3 regions of the Dechloromonas sp. ARDL1 genome follow, and region 3 is predicted to be linked to each of the others. Evidence: predicted binding sites of a transcription regulator. Region 3 holds the regulator's gene; each other region holds the start of a gene.
What was found. The regulator sigma-54, encoded in region 3, starts transcription at its own class of promoters, with help from an activator protein. The targets are predictions, from matches to a motif close to TGGCACGCTTNCTGCTNA.

Region 1: the regulator sigma-54 is predicted to act here: its motif matches at 2,829-2,846, upstream of AB6Q56_RS12560 (pilin).
Region 2: the regulator sigma-54 is predicted to act here: its motif matches at 2,080-2,097, upstream of AB6Q56_RS16305 (PEP-CTERM sorting domain-containing protein).

Annotation. Positions count from the first base shown of each region.
Region 1 covers NZ_CP168939.1:2,565,541-2,569,729, reverse strand. The annotation lists gene AB6Q56_RS12575 (Stp1/IreP family PP2C-type Ser/Thr phosphatase) at 70-927, shown strand; gene AB6Q56_RS12570 (FHA domain-containing protein) at 943-1,647, shown strand; gene AB6Q56_RS12565 (3',5'-cyclic-nucleotide phosphodiesterase) at 1,827-2,594, shown strand; gene AB6Q56_RS12560 (pilin) at 2,894-3,358, shown strand; gene AB6Q56_RS12555 (Wzy polymerase domain-containing protein) at 3,425-4,189, shown strand, end outside.
Region 2 covers NZ_CP168939.1:3,269,703-3,273,891, forward strand. The annotation lists gene lipB (lipoyl(octanoyl) transferase LipB) at 1-391, shown strand, start outside; gene lipA (lipoyl synthase) at 384-1,358, shown strand; gene AB6Q56_RS16305 (PEP-CTERM sorting domain-containing protein) at 2,162-2,917, shown strand; gene AB6Q56_RS16310 (YMGG-like glycine zipper-containing protein) at 3,037-3,585, opposite strand; gene AB6Q56_RS16315 (hypothetical protein) at 3,588-3,962, opposite strand; gene AB6Q56_RS16320 (acetyl-CoA hydrolase/transferase family protein) at 4,071-4,189, opposite strand, start outside.
Region 3 covers NZ_CP168939.1:3,891,241-3,895,429, reverse strand. The annotation lists gene hprK (HPr(Ser) kinase/phosphatase) at 1-818, opposite strand, end outside; gene ptsN (PTS IIA-like nitrogen regulatory protein PtsN) at 828-1,274, opposite strand; gene hpf (ribosome hibernation-promoting factor, HPF/YfiA family) at 1,323-1,646, opposite strand; gene AB6Q56_RS19250 (RNA polymerase factor sigma-54) at 1,662-3,119, opposite strand; gene lptB (LPS export ABC transporter ATP-binding protein) at 3,144-3,878, opposite strand; gene recX (recombination regulator RecX) at 3,875-4,189, opposite strand, start outside.

The sequences.
Region 1 (4,189 bases), 1.3 Mb from region 3:
TGGAGTGGCGTGTGGCGGAAGGCCTTTTTGCAGGCAGTGGGTCATAGGCGTTGACCTGCTTCGTGGTTCGTGGTTGATTCGTTTTTCCGAAAGTTTGTCCGGGTGATTGCAGAGAATAGTCTCGAAATTGCTGTCAGCACCGATCCGGGCGTCATCCGGTCGCATAACGAAGACTCTGTTTTCGCAGACGCGCGCCTTGGCTTGGCCATCCTTGCCGATGGCATGGGCGGGTATAACGCCGGCGAAGTGGCCAGCGGCATGGCGACAACCCGCCTGGCGGCCGACCTGGAGCGTGTCATCATCTCTTCCACCTTGCAGTCAGCCTGTCAGGCGGGCGATACGGCAACGATAGAGCGCCATCTCGTCAATGAAATCGGTGCGGCGAATTTTGCCGTTTTCCATGCGGCAGCCAGCTCCTCGCATTATACCGGCATGGGGACGACGCTGGTTCTCGCCTGGTTTCACAATAACTGGATGACGGTGGCGCATGTCGGGGACTCCCGCCTATATCGCTTGCGTGGCGAGGAATTTGCGCTGTTGACGCACGATCACTCGCTTTTACAGGAACAGCTGGATAGTGGCATGATTACCCTCGAAGAGGCTCGTCACTCCGGCAACAAAAATCTGGTGACCAGGGCGCTCGGGGTTGATCCCGTCGTCGATGTCGAGATCGGTGGCTTTGATGTCAGAAAGGGCGACATCGTCTTGCTGTGTTCCGACGGCCTGAATGATATGGTTGAAGACGATGACATCGCTCTCGCCCTGCGAACGTTAGGTGGAAATTTGCAGCTGGCGGCCGATCATCTGGTGCAGTTGGCAAACGATAACGGTGGCCGGGATAATGTTTCGGTTATCCTGATCAAGGTGCGGGACGACTTCGCGGCGCCCCGAAACTGGTGGCAGCGCGTGCGCGACCTATTGAAGTGAGATGAGGAAAGAGAGATGGCAAAACTGATCCTGTCGATGGATGGATTGGTACTCAAGGAAATCCAGCTCAACAAGGAGCGGTTGAGTATCGGGCGCAAGCCGCATAACGATATCCAGATCGACAATCTTGCCATTTCCGGCGATCACGCTGTGGTTGTGACCATCCTGGCGGACTCCTTCCTTGAAGATCTCAACAGCACCAATGGAACCCTGGTGAACGGCCAGCCGATCAAGAAGCATTTCCTGCGCAACAACGACATCATCGAACTGGGCAAATACAAGCTCAAATACCTGGCCGACTTGCAGGCCGGTGCGGCGGCGAGCGATTTCGAGCGGAATGCCGCGATCCGTTCCGGGCAACTGAAGATGCCCTCTGAGCTGCAACTGGAGCCCGGCGATACGATCACGCGCTCGAGCGTCGGCCTCGCCTCCGTGCCCAAGCCGCCGGCTCCCGCGCCTGGCGCAGCGATCCAGTTACTCAACGGCCCCAACGCCGGCAAGGAGTTGGAACTGACCAAAACCCTGACCACGCTCGGCAAGCCGGGCTTGCAAGTCGCCGTCATCGCCAAGCGGCCGCACGGCTTCTTCATTACCCATGTCGAGGGACGGCAATTCCCCGTCGTCAACGGCAGGAGCCTCGATGCGCAGGCCTACCCGTTGGGCGACCATGACGTGATTGAAATCGCCGGTATCAAAATGGAATTTTTCCTGAAGGGATGACCCCACCCAGGCTCAAAATGACAAATTTTCATTTGTCGCTAGTGTGAGTTATTTCACACCGCTGGCTGGGCTGTCCGGTAGTCGAAGACTAGAATCCGGTTTTGACACTGGGTGTTGGCGTGAGGCTGGCACCGCTTGGACTGATCGGAACATGGCAGAAAAACTCAGGTATCCCGGGCATGAAGCTGCGCGTACTCGGCTGTAGCGGCGGTATCGGCGGCCGGCATTTGCGGACCACCTCGTTTCTGGTCGACCACGATATCCTGATCGATGCCGGAACTGGCGTCGCCGAACTGTCTCTCGCCGAGCTGGCGGCAATCGACCATGTTTTTCTGACGCATGCCCATCTTGATCATATGCTGGCTCTGCCGCTGCTGATCGATGCAGTTGCCGCACGGCGAGAGCGGCCACTCCTTGTCTATGCCTTGGCGGAAGTCATCGAGGTCTTGCAGCAGCATATCTTCAACTGGGCGATCTGGCCAGATTTCACCTGCCTGCCCAACGCCGAGCAACCTTTTGTGCGCTTCGTGCCTATCGAAGTAGGTTCCACCATATGCCTTGGTGATCGGAAAGTGGCTGCACTTCCAGTTAACCATACCGTTTCGGCTGTCGGTTACCATCTTGATTCCGGTAAGGGTAGTCTGGTTTTTTCAGGAGATATGGGACCTTCCGAGGCCTTTTGGCAGGTTGTGACCGATATATCTAATCTACGCTACCTGCTTGTTGAGTGCGCTTTCTCCAACCAAGAGTGCGGACTGGCTAAACTCTCCAAGCACATGTGCCCAAGGTTTTTGGCGGAAGAATTGCGTCGCCTTGACCGACCTTGTGATCTGTTCATCACGCATCTGAAGCCCGGCGACATAGAGCGGACGATGCTGGAAATAAAGAATAGTCTAGTCGATTTCAGTCCAGAGATGCTGCAGAACAATCAGGTGTTCGAATTCTGATTGCTTGCCGGAGATGCTTTGGGCCGTGTGATATTGGGGCGCATCGTTTTGGTATTGTTGGCCAAAAGCGAGATGTTTGTGCCGTATTTGGTCTGGTTTATGTGCCAAAAATTGTCATTTCGGGCGGTCTTTGTTCGTGTGATAATGCCGATTCTTGTACGAATTTTGTTTTAAGTTGTTGAATGTAATTTGATTTTTTGTTTTTGTCGCTGTTGTATCTGTTCTTTTGCAGGTTGGCACGGAATCTGTATTACATGCCTAAAGCGGTTTTTCCCGCCTTCAACCTAAAGGAGAATCACATGAAAAGCGTTCAGCAGGGTTTCACTCTTATCGAACTGATGATCGTGGTGGCCATCATCGGTATTCTGGCGGCTGTTGCACTGCCCGCCTATCAGGATTACACCGTCAAGGCCAAGTTAGCCGAGGTGATTCTGGCGACCAGCCAGTGCCGTACCACGGTGGCCGAAGTGTATCAGTCGTCTACATCGGCTTCTACTCCCGGTGCTGGCAACTGGGGGTGTGAAACAGCCTCGCAAAGCTCCAAGTACGTCGGTTCTGTGGCAACAAATGACAATGGTGTGATTACCGTGACGGTTTCCAACGCTACCGATTTGCCGACGACCGTTCGAGGCACTACTGTAAAGCTGACACCATTGGATGTTAACAATGCCGCGCTGTCTTGGACGCCTGGTATTCAGGTTGCTGGCTTCAGATGTGCATCTGGCAATATGCCGGCAAAGTACCTACCTGGTTCCTGTAAATAAGCTTCTCTGAAGTGTTTCAAGAAAAGGCTGCCATGGCAGCCTTTTCCTTTTTGGGTGCTCGCTGCTATGCATTATTCGGGATTACTACTTTCTTTCTTGTTGCTGGCAGCGTGGCTGGAACCAAATCACTATCTGCCATGGGTCGTTTTCAGAAACGAATGGCTGGCTTGGCTTTGCTTGCCGGTTCTTGCTCTTTATCTAGCCCGGATGCAGGAACGTACTGTCGTTCATGTTCCGGCTACGGCACAACTGTTGGTGATGCTGGCGGTTGTACCCTTGGCCCAATTTTATGGGGGGATTGTCTTTTTTGGGGGGGATGCCGTACTGACGTCGTTGTACCTGCTGGGGTTGGCCTTTGTGATCACTATTAGTTCTGCCCTGCCACGTAGACACTTGGTAATAATCATCGCAGCGACCATACTTGCTGGGGCTGTTCTGTCAGCCTTCCTAGCCTTGGGGCAGTGGTTGTCGGTAGAGATGATCGGCTGGTTGGCGGTGAGCTTTCCATCAGAGGCGAGGCCTTATGCCAACTTGGCCCAGCCCAACCTTCTGGCTTCGTTGTTGTTGATGGGGGTAGGAGGTACTGTTTACTTTCGACAGCAGCGCTTGTATTCGCTGCCAACTGCCATCCTGATTGGCTTTGTGCTGTTTTCCGGGGTTGCGGCAACCCGCTCCCGGATGGGGCTACTTGTCGGTGGCGTTTTCTTGTTGTTTCTCTGGTTTCGCGGGCGAAGGGTGCTGCCGATAAGTGACAGGTTTGTGCTCCTTCCCCTATTTGTGATGATGCTGTTTGGAACGTGGTTGTTCTGGCCATCGCTATCAGATTTGTTG
Region 2 (4,189 bases), 620 kb from region 3:
CCCCGGCCAAGTGGTCATCTATCTGTTGCTCGACCTGGCGCGCCTGAAAATCAAGGTGCGCGAACTGGTCACCGCCATCGAGCAAGCCGTCATCGACCTGCTCGCCGACTATGGTGTTGGCGCCGAACGGCGCGACGGAGCCCCCGGCGTCTACGTCGGCGAAGCAAAAATTGCAGCCCTCGGGCTACGCATCCGCAACGGCTGCTCGTATCATGGGGTTTCACTCAACGTGGACATGGATCTCTCCCCGTTCGATGCGATCAACCCCTGCGGTTATGCCGGGCTGAAAGTTACACAAACCAAGAACCTGAACATTCCGCTTTCCGTAACAGAGGCCGGCGAGCACCTATCGCAGCACTTGCTGCAGCAATTGGACAGACAACATGGCTGAACCCAAACCGGAAGGCGCAACCAAGCAAAAAGGCGTCAAGCAAAAAGGCGAACTGAAGACCGCCCGCATCCCCATCAAGATCGTTCCCGTCGACCAGCCGTTGCGCAAGCCGGAATGGATTCGTGTCAAGGCTGGCAACAGCGCGGGACGTTTCGGCGAAATCAAGTCCATGCTGCGCGAGAAGAAGCTGCATACCGTCTGCGAGGAAGCCGCCTGCCCGAACATCGGCGAATGCTTCGGCCGCGGCACGGCGACCTTCATGATCCTCGGCGACATCTGCACCCGCCGCTGCCCGTTCTGTGATGTTGGCCACGGCCAGCCCCTGCCACCCAATTCGAACGAGCCGGCTGAACTGGCCAACTCGGTCTCCCTGCTCAAACTGCAGTACGTCGTGATCACCAGCGTCGACCGCGACGACCTGCGCGACGGAGGTGCCCAGCATTTCGTCGATGTCGTCCGTGCCGTGCGCGAGGCCTCACCCAAGACCACCATCGAGACGCTGGTTCCCGACTTCCGCGGCCGCATGGATCTCGCTATCGACATCCTCGGCCAGTCGCTCCCCGACGTGCTGAATCACAACATGGAAACCGTGCCCCGCCTCTACAAACAGGCCCGCCCGGGCGCCGACTACGCCCACTCGTTGGCGCTGATGAAGCAATTCAAGGCACGCTATCCGGACGTCAAGACCAAGTCCGGCCTGATGGTCGGCCTCGGCGAAACCGATGAGGAAATCCTCGAAGTGATGCGTGACCTGCGCGCCAACGACGTCGAGATGTTGACCATCGGCCAGTACCTCGCCCCTTCCGGCCACCATCTGCCAGTCAGCCGCTACGTCCATCCCGACACCTTCAAGATGTTCGAGGAAGAAGCGATGAAGATGGGCTTCTCCGGCGCCGCCTGCGCACCCATGGTGCGCTCCAGCTACTGGGCTGACCAGCAGGCACATAGTGCGGGAATCGCCTTGTAAATCGCAGCGACAAAAGCTACCGAACAAAGCCCTGCACTACTTTCGCAGCAACCTTTTCCAGCGATAAACCTCGAAAGGGCAGAATAGACATAAAAAGTCGCCTTCTGCCCTAACAGAGGGTATTAGCTAAGAATAAGCAACATCGTAGCCATCTCTGCTTCCAACACTCCGCCACAAAGCTTTCAGGCAGCTCCCTGAGACGTACAGCCTCTTGCCAAATGATCGCCCCCCTGGAAGTCGCGACATTGACAGCACAAACACTCGCTGCGATATACCGACAACCGGCGACCGATCACTAACTGACGGACGCCCTCGCAAACTTCCGCCCCCCCCCGATTGCTAGTCTTCTCACCGGGCAACGGCGACTCTGACAGAGAAGCATCGCCAAAAAGTAGCCAATACTTGCAAAATTGCCCTACCTTGCCCCTCCCAACCCGGCGCCGCTCCAATAATCTCGCCCGGGCTCAAATCCAGCTGAAACAACCAGAAGCCCTAGTCAACACATAAACCGCGGCCAGCCCGCAACCCGCCCCCCGACATGCCATCTGGCTGAAGCTCCCCTGTTTTTTGGCGACAAGAATGGCGCAAACGACATTTCCAAGGAAATTCCGGCAGGCGCACTGTCGAAATTTCTTACACTCCCCTTCCAGCCCCCCCAAAGCAGTCTTTCGAAATCACACAACACATTGATTTATTAAACAAAATACACGAAATAAATTTCTGGCACGACTCATGCTTTCCATGCGAAAACTCGAATTGATTTGAGTTTCGCCATGAAATGCACTTAATCAGGGGAAAATGACATGACTAACTTGAAGAAAGCTTTCGCACTACTCTCGCTTGCCGTTGCCGCCGGTTCCGCCAACGCAACCATTGCCACCGTCTATAACGACTTCGACGGCGGCTTAGCCAATTTCAACACCACGGTAAGCAACGCCGGCAGCACCGCAACGCATGACGTATGGAGCACCCGACTGAGCGGCACTGTCGTTGATCGCGGCGACTACACGGTCTATCGCGCCAACAATGCGAGCATGTCGTCAAGCATTTACACGCTCAGCAACTCCTCCCCCAGCCGCCAAACCTCTGGCTACATGGTCAGCATTGACCCCTCAGGTACAGGTACGGGTCACGGCACCGGCGACGGATCGTCATCCAAGGGTAGCGGCCTGGTCCTTGATTTTGGCGCCAAGGGTAAATCGGTGAACGCCATCGGTTTCGAAGTGGGCGATTGGGCTACCTGCTGCCAAGTATCCGACCTGTATATCTCCTTCGATAGCAATGCTCCGATCCGTGTTGGCCACTCTACCGTTTTTGGTGACGGTTTTCTCACCAACCGTGGTGCGGGTGTTTTCGTCGCCGCTTTCGATGACGTTGCCACTTTCTCCAAAGTGACGTTCTGGGGTGACGGCTGGGGCGAAGTCCTGAACATGGGCGGCACCATCCACTACGCTTCGCTACGGCAAGGTAGCCTGCAAGTTCCGGAGCCGGTTTCTCTGGCTCTGGTAGGTGTTGGACTCCTGGGTGTTGGCTTCTCGCGTCGTCGCAAATCGGCCTGAGAGTAAGCCAATCGCAACATAAAAACGGCGGCTTCGAGCCGCCGTTTTCATTTCCACCCTTTCGTCCTTCTTTCGGGAGCTTATTTTCAATTGCTCAAGAAAGACAGCCCAAGAAGAACTCAGCGTGTCACTGGCGGTGGGGGCGGCGCTCCTGGGGGCGGCGGCGGAATAGCAGGGTCTTGCGGCTGATTCTGCACCGACGAACGAACCGGTGACGAATAGCTCATGTTGGCCGGCACGGGAACGCGGTGCCCCTTGGCATACATACATTGAATGTAAGCATTGTCATACTGGCGCTGCGTACCCAACGTCGAAGCACGCGATGCATCCGTACCCGTCGCGCTTCCCATCAACAAACCGGCCCCGGCTCCTATGGCAGCGCCCTTGCTGTTGCCGCCAATAGCTGCACCAGCGAGCGCACCAACCGCAGTACCTACCGCAGCGCTGGTCATGGCCGACTCCTTCGCGGCATCGCCGGCCGTCTTGCCGCCGATCTGGTAATGCGCATACTGCCTGCACTCCACATCGTCGCCACGGAAGCGATCAAACGGCTGCCCGGTACCGGGCAGGACCATGACGCTTGGGCCGGTCGGCATAACGGTACAGGCGCCCAAGAGCAAAACCGGGCCGAGCAACATCCAGCGGGGCAAGCGAACAAATTGGGACATGCTTATTTCTCCGGTTGCGGCAGAACCTTCTGCCAACCTTCAGGACACTCTTTGACGTAAGGGTAATAACCCTTGCCGCTCTTGCAGTAATACCAGTACTGCTGAGCCTGAACCGGCTGCGCGGCCGGTTCGGCCTGTTCAATATAGACCGGCGGTTGCGGCGCGGGCACCACAACAACTTGCGGCGGATAGTAATAAGGTGGCGGATACCAGGCAGGCCCCCACGTCGGCCCCCAACCTCCACCCCAGGCCGGGCCCCAAACCGGCCCTCCGATGGAAGCTCCGATATAGACACGCGTCCGATGCGCCAGCGCATCGGTACCGACCCCCAGCATGAGCAGGGCAAGCAATGCGAAAAATATACGGCGAATTTTCATGACATTAAAAAAACCGATAACCCACTATCACCTTAGCGGATTATCGGTTGTGCGGGAGCGGAAAATTGCTACAAATTGTAAGGCACCCCGCTCAAGCGCCACCAACGATCACAGCAGCTTCATCTTCTTCGCTGCCTCGCGCAGCTCACCCCGGAAATTCGGATGCGCAATGCCGATCAGGGCTTCACAACGTTGCTTGGCGGTCTTGCCGCGCAACTGCGCCACGC
Region 3 (4,189 bases):
TTGCGACCGGCCGCCACGGGAATGACGACCTTGCGCACCGGAACCCCCAACACCTCCTGGGTCTGGGCATCCAGGGGGAGACGGGGCGCATCGGCTGCGGCAGCCGTCTTTTGCAGATGAACAATCAGCTTGAGCTTCATTTTCCGGCGCGAGGCGGTTTCGCCGAAGATGGTCCGGATATTGAGCAGCCCGAGCCCACGCACCTCGAGGAAATCCCGCAGCATGCCGGGGCAGCGGCCTTCGATGGTGGTCGGCGCAATTCGTGCCATCTCGACCACATCGTCGGCGACCAAGCCATGCCCCCGGGAGATGAGTTCGAGTGCCAGTTCCGACTTGCCGACCCCCGAATCGCCGGTAATCAGTACGCCCATCCCCAGGACATCCATGAAGACGCCATGGAGGCTGACGGTGTCGGCGAGGCGGGCCGATAGATAGATACGCAGCAGGTCGATGACTGCCGAGCAGGGCTTGGGCGAGTTGATCAACGGCGTACCTGTCTGGGTACAGGTTTCCACCACTTGGGACGGCGGCGTCAGGCCATCGGCGACAATGACGGCTGGCGGCTGAGCACTGAGCAGGTCGACAAACATCTGGCCGAAACGCCGCTCGCCAATGTGCATCGCCCAGTCATACTCGGCCAGGCCAAGCACCTGCACACGCTCTGGGTGAATGATGTTGATATGACCAACCAAATCGGCCCCGTAGCTGTTGGAGCCCTTGATTTCGATGCGACGGTCTGCGTTCTGACCAATATGCCAGTTCAGCAGCAACTTTTCCCGATTATCCTTGTATAGCTGAACCAGACTGACGTGACGCACGACTGGAACTCAGGACTGAAATAGCGCTAAAACCGCGGTCGAATCGGCGGCCGTCTGCAGCTTCTCCCGGAATCCCCGGTCCGAAAAACGCTGGGCCAGTTCCGAGAGGATCTGGAGGTGCTGCTCGGTCGCCTGCTCGGGAACGAGCAGGACAAACAACAGGTCGACCGGCCTGCCGTCCGGAGAGTCGAAGGGCACCGGTGTTGTCAGGCGCATGAATGCGCCGGCAGCCTGCTTGAGGCCCTTGATGCGCCCATGCGGAATGGCGACGCCTTGACCCAAACCGGTGGAACCGAGTTTTTCACGGGCAAACAGGCTGTCAAAAATGGTCGAGCGGGCCAGACCCAGACGGGTTTCGAACAGGATGCCGGCTTGTTCGAAAACGCGTTTCTTGCTGCTGGCTTCGAGATTCAGCAGCACCTGATCGGCACTCAGTAGATTGTTGAGAGGGTTCATAAGAGTGGATAAAACAAAGCCGCAGCTTACGCTGCGGCCATTGGGCGCTTATTCGGCGGCATGCAGCCCGGGCTTTTCACCGCGATGGTGATCCTGGACCTTTTGCTTGTGCTTCTGGACCTGTCGGTCAAGCTTGTCGAACATCGAATCGATGGCGGCATAGAGATCGTCGCCGGACTCTTCGACATGCATGTCCTTGCCCGGAACGTGCACGGTGACTTCAGCCTTCTGCTTCAGCTTTTCGACAGACAGCACCACGTTGACGCCGGTCACTTTATCGAAGTGACGGACCACGGGATCCAGCTTGTTTTCCACGTATTCGCGCAGTGCGGGGGTTACTTCGATGTGATGACCACTGATCTGCAGATTCACTTTTTTCTCCTCTCTCTACAGGGTCTTGCGTAAATTGACCGGTGGGATGTTGAGCGACTCGCGGTATTTGGCTACCGTACGTCGGGCAACTACGATTCCCTGCTGGCCTAGTATTTCGGATAATTGGCTATCCGACAAGGGCTTCTTGCCTTCCTCGGCTCCGATCAATTGCTTGATCAAGGCCCGGATGGCCGTGGCAGAACAAGCCCCACCGGTATCGGTGGCGACATGGCTGCCGAAGAAGTATTTCAGTTCGAAAATGCCGCGCGGCGTGGCCATGTATTTCTGGCTGGTCACGCGCGACACCGTCGATTCGTGCAGGCCGAGGATGTCGGCGATTTCACGCAGGACCAGTGGCCGCATGGCGACTTCGCCATGCTCGAAGAACTGGCGCTGGCGGTCGACAATGGCCTGCGTGACGCGATGGATGGTATCGAAGCGCTGCTGGACGTTCTTGATCAGCCAACGAGCCTCCTGCAACTGGGTGGACATGTTGCCGTTGCCGCGCCGCTGCTTGGCGAGAATCTCGGCATACAAACGGTTGATGCGCAGACGGGGATAGGCGTCCGGGTTGATGTAGGCCGTCCACTTGCCCTTGAGCTTTTTCACAATCACGTCAGGCGTGATGTAGCGTGCCTCGACCTGAGCATAGCCAGCAGCCGGACGCGGGTTCAGGCTGGTGATCAGGGATTGGGCGGCCTTCAGATCCTCGTCGTCATAGCCGGTGACTCGACGCAACTTGGCGAAATCGCGGGCCGCCAGCAATTCAAGGTGTTTCTCGACGATGACCAGCGCCACGTTGCGATCGTACTCGTCCGGCAAGGCCTTCAGTTGCAGGCGCAAGCATTCCTGCAGATTGCGCGCACCGATTCCGGTCGGGTCGAAGTTCTGGATGTGACGCAGCGCGATTTCGAGCTCTTCGAGCTCGATCTCGTATTCCGGCGGCAGGGTTTCCCACAGCTCCTGCAGGGACGCCGAGAGGTAGCCGTCGTCGTCGAGCGCTTCGATCAGGAAGCGAACCAGACTGCGGTCGCGCTCATTCAGCTGGGTCATCCCGAGTTGCCAGCCAAGATGCTCGCGCAGGCTGACGTTGGCAGCATGAATATCCTGGCTGTCGCTGTCATCGTCTTCGTCGCGGCCGGCTCCGGTAAAAGTGCCAGCATCGGAAGCCCAGCGGTCGTCATCGACCTCGGAAGGCGAACTCGGCGGTTCGGTTTCGCGGTCCTCGCGCGGCTCGCGCTCTTCACTGCTCTCGCTGCGCGACTCCTCGTTGCGCGGGGAATCAAACTGCTGGGCGTTGGCGAACGACTCCGGCCCCTCGTCCTCGCGTTCCAGCATGGGATTTTCGAGCAGGTAGCGCTCGATTTCCTGCTGCATCTCGATGGTCGACAACTGCAGCAGCTTGATCGACTGCTGCAACTGCGGGGTCAGCGCCAGATGCTGGGATAGTTTGAGTTGGAGTGCCGGCTTCATCGGTTGGGGTCTGGTGCGGCTCGGTCAGAGCTTGAAGTGCTCGCCGAGATATACCTTGCGCACGCTTTCATTCTCCACGATTTCAGCTGGCCGTCCAGCAGCAAGTACATTACCGGCATTGATGATGTAGGCGTGATCGCAGATGCCGAGGGTCTCACGGACGTTGTGGTCGGTGATCAGCACACCAATGCCGCGCTCCTTCAGGAAGCGGATGATCTTCTGGATTTCCAGCACGGCGATTGGATCGACCCCGGCGAACGGTTCGTCAAGCAGGATGAAGCGCGGGCTGGTGGCCAGCGCCCGGGCGATTTCGACGCGGCGCCGCTCACCACCGGAGAGGGCGGCCGCATTGACGTGGCGCACGTGGTCGACATGCAACTCCTTGAGCAGGCCTTCCAGGCGGTCGTTCAGTTCGGCTTCGGGCAGCTTCTGCAGTTCGAGGACGGCGCGGATGTTTTCCTCGACGTTGAGCTTGCGGAAGACCGAGGCTTCCTGCGGCAGATACGACAGTCCGAGGCGCGCCCGGCTGTGCATCGGCTGGTGCGTCAGGCGGTTGTCGTCGATATGGACTTCACCGCCATCGGCCGCGACCAGGCCGACGATCATGTAGAAACAGGTGGTCTTGCCTGCGCCGTTCGGACCGAGCAGGCCGACCACCTCGCCCGACTTGACCTCGAAGGAAACGTCCTCGACGACGGTCCTCGCCTTGTAGCGCTTCTTCAGGTTGTTGGCGGTCAGTTTGGCGGCAGACGTGGTCATTGCTCGAGACCGCGCAGGACGCGGCGGATGGCTTCGCTGGAAAAACCGCGATATTGCAGGAAACGCTGCTGTTTGGCACGCTCTTCCGGCGATTGCGGCAATTCCCTGAACTTGCGCTGCCAGACGCTGCGGCAGCGTTCGGTTTCATCGCCCCCCTCCGGAAGCGCGGCAGCGATTTCTTCGTCAGCAACGCCTTTCTGCCGTAATTCCTGCTTCAGCCGCGCATTGCCGTAACGCCCGGCGCGCGCCACGACGCGCTGGGCGGCATAGCGGGTATCGGACAGCAGGCGTTCGCTTTGCAGGGTGTCGAG